Regions from separate parts of the Streptomyces sp. NPDC058685 genome, predicted to be linked through region 1. Evidence: riboswitches for the same ligand, from Rfam matches in the RefSeq annotation. Region 1 holds a riboswitch; the other holds the start of a gene.
The links. A riboswitch is a leader RNA that binds a small molecule or an ion and turns the genes downstream of it on or off. The one in region 1 is predicted to bind S-adenosylmethionine.

Region 1 (4,410 bases):
GTCGAGGGCACGGACACGCACGTCGCGTTCCGTACGTACTCGCAGCACGACCTGGAGGCGGCGTTCGCGATCGGTCTGGACTCCTAGAGCCCGTCGGTCCAGGCGACCGGGGACGGGCCCCGGCCCCCACGCATGAAGAAGCCCGCGCCTTCCGGCGCGGGCTTCTCGCACGGTCCATCAGACGGCGGGCACGCAGCGGCCGTCCTCCGTGCGGTACTGCCACTTCGCACCCTCGCGCACCAGCTCCGTCACCGCGCCGACGAAGCGCTCCACGTGCTCGTCGGGCGTCCCGGCGCCGAAGCTCACCCGGATGGCATTGAGCGACGCCTCGCCCGGCTGCGCCTCCGGGGCACCGCACTCCCCCGGGTCCTGCGGGGCGCTGCCGAGCAAGGTGCGGACCAGCGGGTGGGCGCAGAACAGTCCGTCGCGTACGCCGATGCCGTACTCCGCCGACAGGGCGGCAGCGAAGTGCGAGCTGTTCCAGCCCTCCACCACGAAGGAGATGACGCCCACCCGTGTCGGGGTCCCCGCAGCGGAAGGCGAGGGGGATTCGTCGCCGAACAGCGACAGCACCTTGACCTCCGGCACCGTGGCCAGGCCTTCCAGAACCCTGTCGACCAGGTGCTGCTCACGGGCGACGAGGTTGTCGAAGCCGGCCTCGGTGAGCGCCTTGCAGGCCGAGGCGATGGAGTAGACGCCGATGACGTTGGGCGAGCCGGCCTCGTGGCGCGCGGCCTCCGTGTGCCACTCGACGTCCACGCCGCCGTCGGCACGCCGTGCCACCTTGCGGGACGCACCGCCGCCGGCGAGGTACGGCTCCGCGGTCTGCAGCCAGTCCGCCCTGCCCGCGAGCACGCCCGAGCCGAACGGCGCGTACAGCTTGTGCCCGGAGAAGGCCACCCAGTCGACGTCGAGGTCACGCACCGAGACGGCGTGGTGCGGGGCGAGCTGCGCCGCGTCCAGAACGATCCGCGCCCCGTGGGCGTGCGCCACTTCCGTGAGCTCCTTCACGGGCCACAGTTCACCCGTCACATTGGACGCTCCGGTCACGCAGACCAGCGCCGGGCCGATGGGGTCGCGGCCGGCGAGCGCCTCCTCCAGCGTCCGCACCGCCTCGGCGTGGGTGCGCGGCGCGTTCAGATACGTCACCCGGGCATCGCCCCAGGGCAGCAGCGAGGCGTGGTGCTCGGTCTCGAAGACGAAGACCCGGCAGTCCGCCGGCAGCGCGGACGCCAGCAGGTTCAGCGAGTCGGTGGTGGACCGGGTGAAGACGACCTGGTCGCCCTCGCGGCAGCCGAGGAAGTCGGCGACCGTGACGCGGCTGTTCTCGAAGAGGTCGGTGGACAGCTGCGAGAGGTAGCCGGCGCCGCGGTGGACGCTGCCGTAGTAGGGGGCGTACGCGGCCACGTCGTCCCACACGCGCTGAAGAGCCGGTGCGCTGGCCGCGTAGTCGAGGGCCGCGTAGGTGACCTCACCGCCGGTCACGAGCGGCACGGTCACGTCGCGGCCGAGGACCGGCAGCGGCTCGGCACAGCAGGGGTCGGACCCGGCAGCGGCGAGAGCCACGTCCGAGGAGGGGGCGGTGACGGCAGGAGCGGTGGCGGTGTTCAGGCGTGCGGACATGGCGGTATCTCCCGGCAGGAAAGGCGAAATCGGCTTCAAGAACCCGGCGGTGCGGGGACCTCGACACACGGCGGACGCCGTGCGGAGGGTGTGCTGAAGAAGGGGCTGTACGCCCTATCGCATTCGCTTGCTCACGAGACTGCTCCCTTGAGGACCAGGACCCCAGGGTGTGCAGGGGTCCGCGCTTGCCACAGACCTCGCTGCCTGCGGCCTGGTCTTCACCCGGGGCACCCCGCCACGGACGGAGGGTTGCCGGACAGCGGGCCGGGGCCGTAATCGCTGTCACTCATGACCTTGGAGAGCATCCTGCCACACGACGCGGACACCGCAAGAGCGCGGTCCACCATCCGGACCGCGCCCTCGCACGACGCATCGATCGGTGCTGCCGGCCCCCGCCGGATCAGCCCTGGTCGTTGGTGGCGGCCACCCAGCGCTGGAGCGCGTCGTTCGCCGCGCCCGAGTCGATGGCCTGGGCGGCCCGAGCGACCCCGGCCGCCAGCTGTTCGTTCAGCGTGCCGTCCGTCGGGTCCAGCGCCACCAGGGCGGCCGCCGAGTTCAGCAGAACGGCGTCCCGCACCGGCCCGGTCTCCCCGCCGAGGAGCCGTCTCGCCACGTCGGCGTTGTACGAGGCGTCGGCCCCGCGCAGCGCCTCCACCGGCACCAGGTCGATGCCGATGTCCCGCGGGTCGAACGCCTCCTCGCGCACCTCACCGTCGCGGACCACCCACACCCGTGAGGTGGCGGTCGTCGTCAGTTCGTCCAGGCCGTCGTCGCCGCGGAAGACCAGCGCCGACGAGCCGCGCTCGGCGAGCACCCCGGCCATGATGGGCGCCATCCGCGCGTCCGCGACGCCGGTGGCCTGCGCCCTGACCTGCGCCGGATTGGTCAGCGGGCCGAGGAAGTTGAACGTGGTGCGGATGCCCAGTTCCTTGCGCGCCGCGGCCACATGCCGCAGCGCGGGGTGGAACTTCACCGCGAAGCAGAAGGTGATGCCCGCCTCCTCCGCGACCTCGGCCACCCGCTGCGGGGTGAGCTGGAGATTGACGCCGAGCTTCTCCAGGACGTCGGACGCGCCGCTCGCGGACGAGGCCGCGCGGTTTCCGTGCTTGACGACCTTGGCTCCGGTGCCGGCCACGACGATGGCCGACATCGTGGAGATGTTCACCGTCTTGGCCCCGTCGCCGCCCGTGCCGACGATGTCGACGCTGCGGCCGGGCACCTCGATCAGGTTCGCGTGCGCGTACATCGTGCGCACCAGGCCGGAGATCTCCTCGACCGTCTCGCCCTTCGCCCGCAGCGCGACCGCGAACCCGGCGATCTGGGCGTTCGTCGCCTCACCGCTGAGGATGCGGTCCATCGCCCAGGCGGTGGCGTCGGCGCTCTGGTCGCGGTTGTCGAGCAGAGCGTTCAGCACACTCGGCCAGGAGTGAGCCGCCACGCTGTCGCCGCCGACCGGGGTCACAACGTTCATGGTCCACTCCTGGGTCCACAGCCGATAAGGGGAATGCGTCCACCCTATCCAGCCCCGGAGACGGCGAAGGGCCCCGTCCGACGATTGGACGGGGCCCTTCACCTGCTACTGCCGGGAGGTGTCTTCGGCGCTGTGGCGGCAATGCACTCGCTTCAGGCGGTCAGTGGTGGCCGTGGCCGCTGCTGATCTCCCTGAACTCCTCGGGCGTCGGCTTGGGGATCTGGCTTTCCTCGCCGTAGTAGGACTTGCTGAGCTTGACCCGCATCCGCTGGGCCGGGGTGACCTTGCGGCGGACCCCGTTCTCGTCCGTCTCCGGGCCGAGCTCCTCGGGCTTGTACTGCTCGTGCGCGGTGAGCGCGTGCAGGTCGCCCTGGCTGAGCGGCTCGTGGACCTCGACGAACTCACCGTGCGGCAGGCGCTTGATGATGCCGGACTCGCGTCCGTGCAGCACCTTGTCCCGGTCGCGGCGCTGAAGCCCCAGACAGATCCGCTTCGTGACGATGAAGGCGATGACCGGTCCGGCGAAGAAGAAGATCCGGACGAACCAGGTGATCGAGTTGATCGACAGATGGAAGTGGGTCGCCCACAGGTCGTTGCCGCCACCGATCAGCAGCACGAAGTAGAGGGTCAGCCACGCCACACCGAAGGCCGTACGGGTCGGGGCGTTGCGCGGGCGGTCCAGGATGTGGTGCTCGCGCTTGTCCCCGGTGACCCAGGACTCGATGAACGGGTAGACCGCGATCGCGACCAGCACCAGCGGGAAGATCACCAGCGGGATGAACACACCCAGGACGAGTGTGTGGCCCCAGGCGTTGATCTCCCAGCCCGGCATCACACGGATCAGACCCTCGGAGAAGCCCATGTACCAGTCGGGCTGCGCGCCGGTGGAGACCTGGTCCGGCCGGTAGGGACCGAGCGCCCAGATCGGGTTGATCGAGGCGACCGCGGCCATCACCGAGATGACACCGAAGACCAGGAAGAAGAAGCCTCCGGCCTTGGCCATGTAGACCGGCAGCAGCGGCATGCCCACGACGTTGTTGTTCGTCCGGCCGGGGCCCGCGAACTGCGTGTGCTTGTGGTAGAAGACCAGGATCAGGTGGCCCACCAGCAGACCGAGCATGATGCCCGGCAGCAGCAGGATGTGGACCGAGTAGAACCTGGCCACGAAGTCGCCGCCGGGGAACTCCCCGCCGAACAGGAACATCGACAGGTACGTGCCGACGACCGGCACGGACAGGACCGCTCCCTGCATGAACCGCACACCGGTACCCGACAACAGGTCGTCCGGCAGCGAGTAACCGGTGAAGCCGGTGAAC
Region 2 (4,410 bases), on a different contig from region 1:
GCGTCGGCGCCGAGTCCGTGCACGGCCACCTCGGTGGTCCGCGCGGACTTTCGTCCGGTGCGGGCGTGCTCCACGTACAGCCGTGGATGGCCCCCGCTGGGGAACTGTGGGGCGGCTTCCCCGAGCCGGTCGGCGCAGGACATGAACGCGGTCGCCCACCGCGAGGTCAAAAACCCCAGCCGGTCGGCGCCGAGCATGCCCCACAGCAGCTGTTCGGCGATGTCGTCGGGCAGCATCCGGAAGTAGTCCACCGGCGCCCACGGGGTGTGGGAGAAGTGGCCGATGCGCAGGTCGGGGCGCATTTCGCGGAGCATGCCGGGCACCAGGCACAGGTGGTAGTCCTGCACCAGCACCGCGGCGCCCTCGTCCGCGTGCTCGGCGAGCGCCTCGGCGAAGGCCCGGTTGTAGCTCTCGTACGCGCCCCACTGGCGGCGGAACTCGGCGTCGAAGGCCGGCTCCAGCGGGGTCTGGTACAGCATGTGGTGGACGAACCACAGCACCGAGTTCGCGATGCCGTTGTACGCGTCGGTGTGGACGGCCTCGTCGATGTCGAGCATCAGGACCCCGTCGGCGCCCTCTCCGCGCCGGACCGCCTCGCGGTCGCCGTCGCCGAGCGCGGCGCACACCCACAGGGCGTCCGCCTCGGACCCGATGGCGGAGAGTCCGGAGACCAGGCCGCCGCCGCCGCGCTTGGCGTCGAGGCTCCCGTCGTCCTTCAGGGTGTACGAGATGGGGCCGCGGTTCGACGCGACGAGGACCTGCGCAGCGGAATGCTCGGAGACCATGTGGCGAACCTAGCCCGTCCTGTAATCCCTCAAACGTGCGTACGCCCGGCTCCGCCCCTCACTGGTCACGGCGTCCGCGGGTGGCGGCGACGGCGACGACACCGGCTGCGGTGAGGCTGAGGGCGAGGCCGCCCAGCAGCCACAGGCGTTCGGTGCTGTGCCCGCCGCCCCCGGCGATCGTGGTGACCGGCGGCGCCATGCCGACCGTCGTCGCGATGACGACGGCCAGCGTGCCGAGCATGGTGGTGAGCCTGAGCGCTCCGCGTCGGGAGCCCGTCCTGCGCTGGGTATCCGGAGACTGTGCATCCATAAGTGCGATATTCATGCAAGATGTCCGGTTGTCTTCGGTTATGCCGCGCGACGCGCCGCGTACTCACCGATCTCGCGCATCGGCGGGCGCTCCTCGGTGTCCACCGGGTGTGTCCGCGGGACGAAGCCGTCCGAGCCCCGCTCGAACTGGGTCAGCGAGGGCCGCACCAAGTGCCCGCGGGAGAGCCTCAGTTGCGCCGTGCGGTAGATCGCGGCCGCCATCCTGCCGAGCGCCTGTCCGTCCTGGTGGCGGTGCCGGCGCTCTCCCACGTCCACCTGCGCCAGCGCGTCCAGGCCGACGGTGTGCAGCGCGTCGACGAGAAGCCCCAGCTCCACGCCGTATCCGACGGGGAAGGGCAGCCGCTCCAGCAGCGAGCGGCGAGCCGCGTACTCCCCGCCCAGCGGCTGGACGAACCCGGCCAGCTGCGGCCAGTGCAGATTGAGCAGCGGGCGCGCCACCAGTTCCGTCACCCGGCCGCCCTGGCCGGCGACGTCGCCCAGGGGCCGGTCGTACATCGCCTTCACGAACTGCACGTCCGGATCGGTCAGCAGCGGGCCGACGATCCCGGACACGAAATCGGCCGAGAACTCCCTCAGGTCCGCGTCCACGAAGCAGACGATGTCGCCCCGCGTCACCATCAGCGAGCGCCACAGCACCTCGCCCTTGCCGGGGGCAGCCGGGATGCGGGGCAGGATCGCGTCCCGGTGGACCACCCGCGCGCCCGCGGCGGCGGCCACCTCGCCCGTGCGGTCGGTGGAGCCCGAGTCGATCACCACCAGCTCGTCCACGAGGGGAAGGGGCCCGGACATCAGCTCGCGCCGGATGACGGTGACGATCTGCCCGACCGTCGCCTCCTCGTTCAGGGCGGGGAGCACCACGCTGACCGTGGCGCCCTGCTTGGCCGTGACCAGCCGGTCCACCGGGCGGTCCGCCGCCGACCAGGACCGCCGGGACAGCCAGCGCTCCACCTCTTCCAGCACAGGATCTCCATCTCGCGGATCGGACGACCATCTCAACCGTCCGGGGTGTCGGTTACAGTCTTGAACAACGCGCGGGACCGTCGCATGCCGGGGGTCCCCACGCCGACAATCGAATACCGCTCATCCAGAGGGGCAGAGGGATACGGCCCGTTGAAGCCCCGGCAACCCTCCAGCCGGTCTCCGTTGCGCCGCCCGTCCAAGGGACGTGGCAGCCACCGCGAGGCTCCCGGCTAGGGAAGGTGCCAAGTCCGTCTCGTGACGAAATGCGTCACGGGGAAGATGAGGAGAAAGGGCCTCGCCACCATGGCTGTGCAGACTGTCGCCAGCACCACCCCCGTCGACCTGGGACCGGCCGCGGCGCTCTCGTGCCGCGAATGCGGGGAGCGTTTCGAACTCGGCCCGATCTTTGCCTGCGCCTCGTGTTTCGGGCCGCTGGAAGTCGCCTACGACCTCCCGAGCGGCGACCCCGAAGGGCTGCGGAAGCGGATCGAGGCGGGTCCGGACAACATCTGGCGGTACGCGCCGCTGCTGCCCGTGCCGGCCGATGTGGCCGACAAGCCGAACATCAACCCCGGCTTCACCAAGCTCGTCAAGGCCGACAACCTCGCCCGTGAGCTGGGCGTGACCGGCGGTCTCCACATCAAGGACGACTCCGGCAACCCGACGCACTCCTTCAAGGACCGTGTCGTCGCGATCGCCGTCGAGGCCGCCCGTGCCTTCGGCTTCACCACGCTCTCCTGCTCCTCCACCGGCAACCTCGCGGGCGCGGTCGGCGCCGCCGCCGCGCGCGCCGGCTTCCGCTCCTGCGTGTTCATCCCGCACGACCTGGAGCAGGGCAAGGTCGTCATGGCCGCGGTGTACGGCGGCGAACTGGTCGGCATCGAGGGCAACTACGACGACGTCAACCGCTTCTGCTCCGAGCTCATCGGCGACCCGCTCGGTGAGGGCTGGGGTTTTGTCAACGTCAATCTTCGGCCGTATTACGGAGAGGGCTCCAAGACCCTCGCCTACGAGATCTGCGAGCAGCTCGGCTGGCGGCTGCCCGACCAGATCGTCATCCCGATCGCCTCGGGTTCGCAGCTCACGAAGATCGACAAGGGTCTCCAGGAGCTGATCAAGCTCGGCCTGGTCGAGGACAAGCCGTACAAGATCTTCGGCGCTCAGGCCGAGGGCTGCTCGCCGGTGTCGACGGCCTTCAAGGCCGGGCACGACGTGGTCCGTCCGCAGAAGCCGAACACCATCGCCAAGTCGCTGGCGATCGGCAACCCCGCCGACGGCCCGTACGTCCTCGACATCGCGCGCCGCACGGGCGGCTTCGTGGAGGACGTCGACGACGAGCAGATCGTCGACGCGATCAAGCTGCTCGCCCGTACCGAGGGCATCTTCGCCGAGACGGCGGGTGGCGTGACTGTGGGTGTGACGCGGAAGCTGCTCGAGGCGGGCGTGCTCGACCCGGCGCTCACCACCGTCGTGCTCAACACCGGCGACGGTCTCAAGACCCTGGACGCGGTCGCGCCGACCACCGGCCCCAGCGCGACCATCCGCCCGAGCCTGGACGCGTTCCGCGACGCCGGCCTGGCCGGCTGACACCCCCGAGACTCAAGGAAGGCACGCAGCATGAGCGTCAACGTCCGCATCCCCACCATCCTCCGCACGTACACGGGCGGCCAGGCCGAGGTCCCGGCGGAGGGCGCGACGCTCTCCGAGGTCATCGCCGACCTGGAGAAGAACCACACCGGTATCGCCGCCCGTGTCCTGGACGACCAGGGCAAGCTGCGCCGCTTCGTGAACGTCTACGTCAACGACGACGACGTCCGTTTCGAGCAGGGTCTCGAGACCGCCACGCCCGACGGCGCCGGCATTTCGATCATCCCCGCCGTCGCCGGCGGCTGATACGCACCGTCACCGCTGTTGCCCCCTCCGCGAGAGAAGCGGAGGGGGCAATTCTGCATGGTTGAGCGCGGTACAGTTGGGGAAGTCCCCGCCGCTGCCCGTGCCCGCCGCATATGAGAATGCGCCCTGGCGCGACAAGAAGCAGCCAATGTGGGCGATCAAAATGCCTCTTAAGTGTCATTTGCCGGGCCCGAGTTGCCCTGGATCTTCTTGAATTAGCGTCAAAGGTCCGTTCCCGCGCGCCCAGATTTCTCGTCCGATTGACCTGTTGCAGAGGGCAGTTGGACAGATACATTCAGCCGCGGTCGACGCGTTCCGGCGCACATCCCGAGGGCCTCCTTCCACCTCTGGCGGAGGGAATTCTCGGCGGTGAGGTATGACCCGGGTCCGCGAAGTGCGGTCCTGTGCAAGGGCCAGTAATAGGGGAGTTAGGCATGGCTCA

Region 2: linked by a shared signal. The riboswitch ahead of thrC (threonine synthase) and the one ahead of ACFWU3_RS20735 (aminotransferase class V-fold PLP-dependent enzyme) in region 1 are both predicted to bind S-adenosylmethionine.

The regions. Positions count from the first base shown of each region.
Region 1 is NZ_JBHXSL010000025.1:22,415-26,824, reverse strand. It holds gene ACFWU3_RS20740 (Lrp/AsnC family transcriptional regulator) at 1-87, shown strand, start outside; gene ACFWU3_RS20735 (aminotransferase class V-fold PLP-dependent enzyme) at 178-1,623, opposite strand; SAM riboswitch class IV at 1,800-1,917, opposite strand; gene trpD (anthranilate phosphoribosyltransferase) at 2,024-3,094, opposite strand; gene ACFWU3_RS20725 (cytochrome bc complex cytochrome b subunit) at 3,255-4,410, opposite strand, start outside.
Region 2 is NZ_JBHXSL010000006.1:161,366-165,775, reverse strand. It holds gene ACFWU3_RS07865 (trehalose-6-phosphate synthase) at 1-785, opposite strand, end outside; gene ACFWU3_RS07860 (hypothetical protein) at 844-1,026, opposite strand; gene ACFWU3_RS07855 (glucosyl-3-phosphoglycerate synthase) at 1,134-2,075, opposite strand; SAM riboswitch class I at 2,193-2,361, shown strand; gene thrC (threonine synthase) at 2,379-3,662, shown strand; gene ACFWU3_RS07845 (MoaD/ThiS family protein) at 3,693-3,968, shown strand; gene ACFWU3_RS07840 (cold-shock protein) at 4,403-4,410, shown strand, end outside.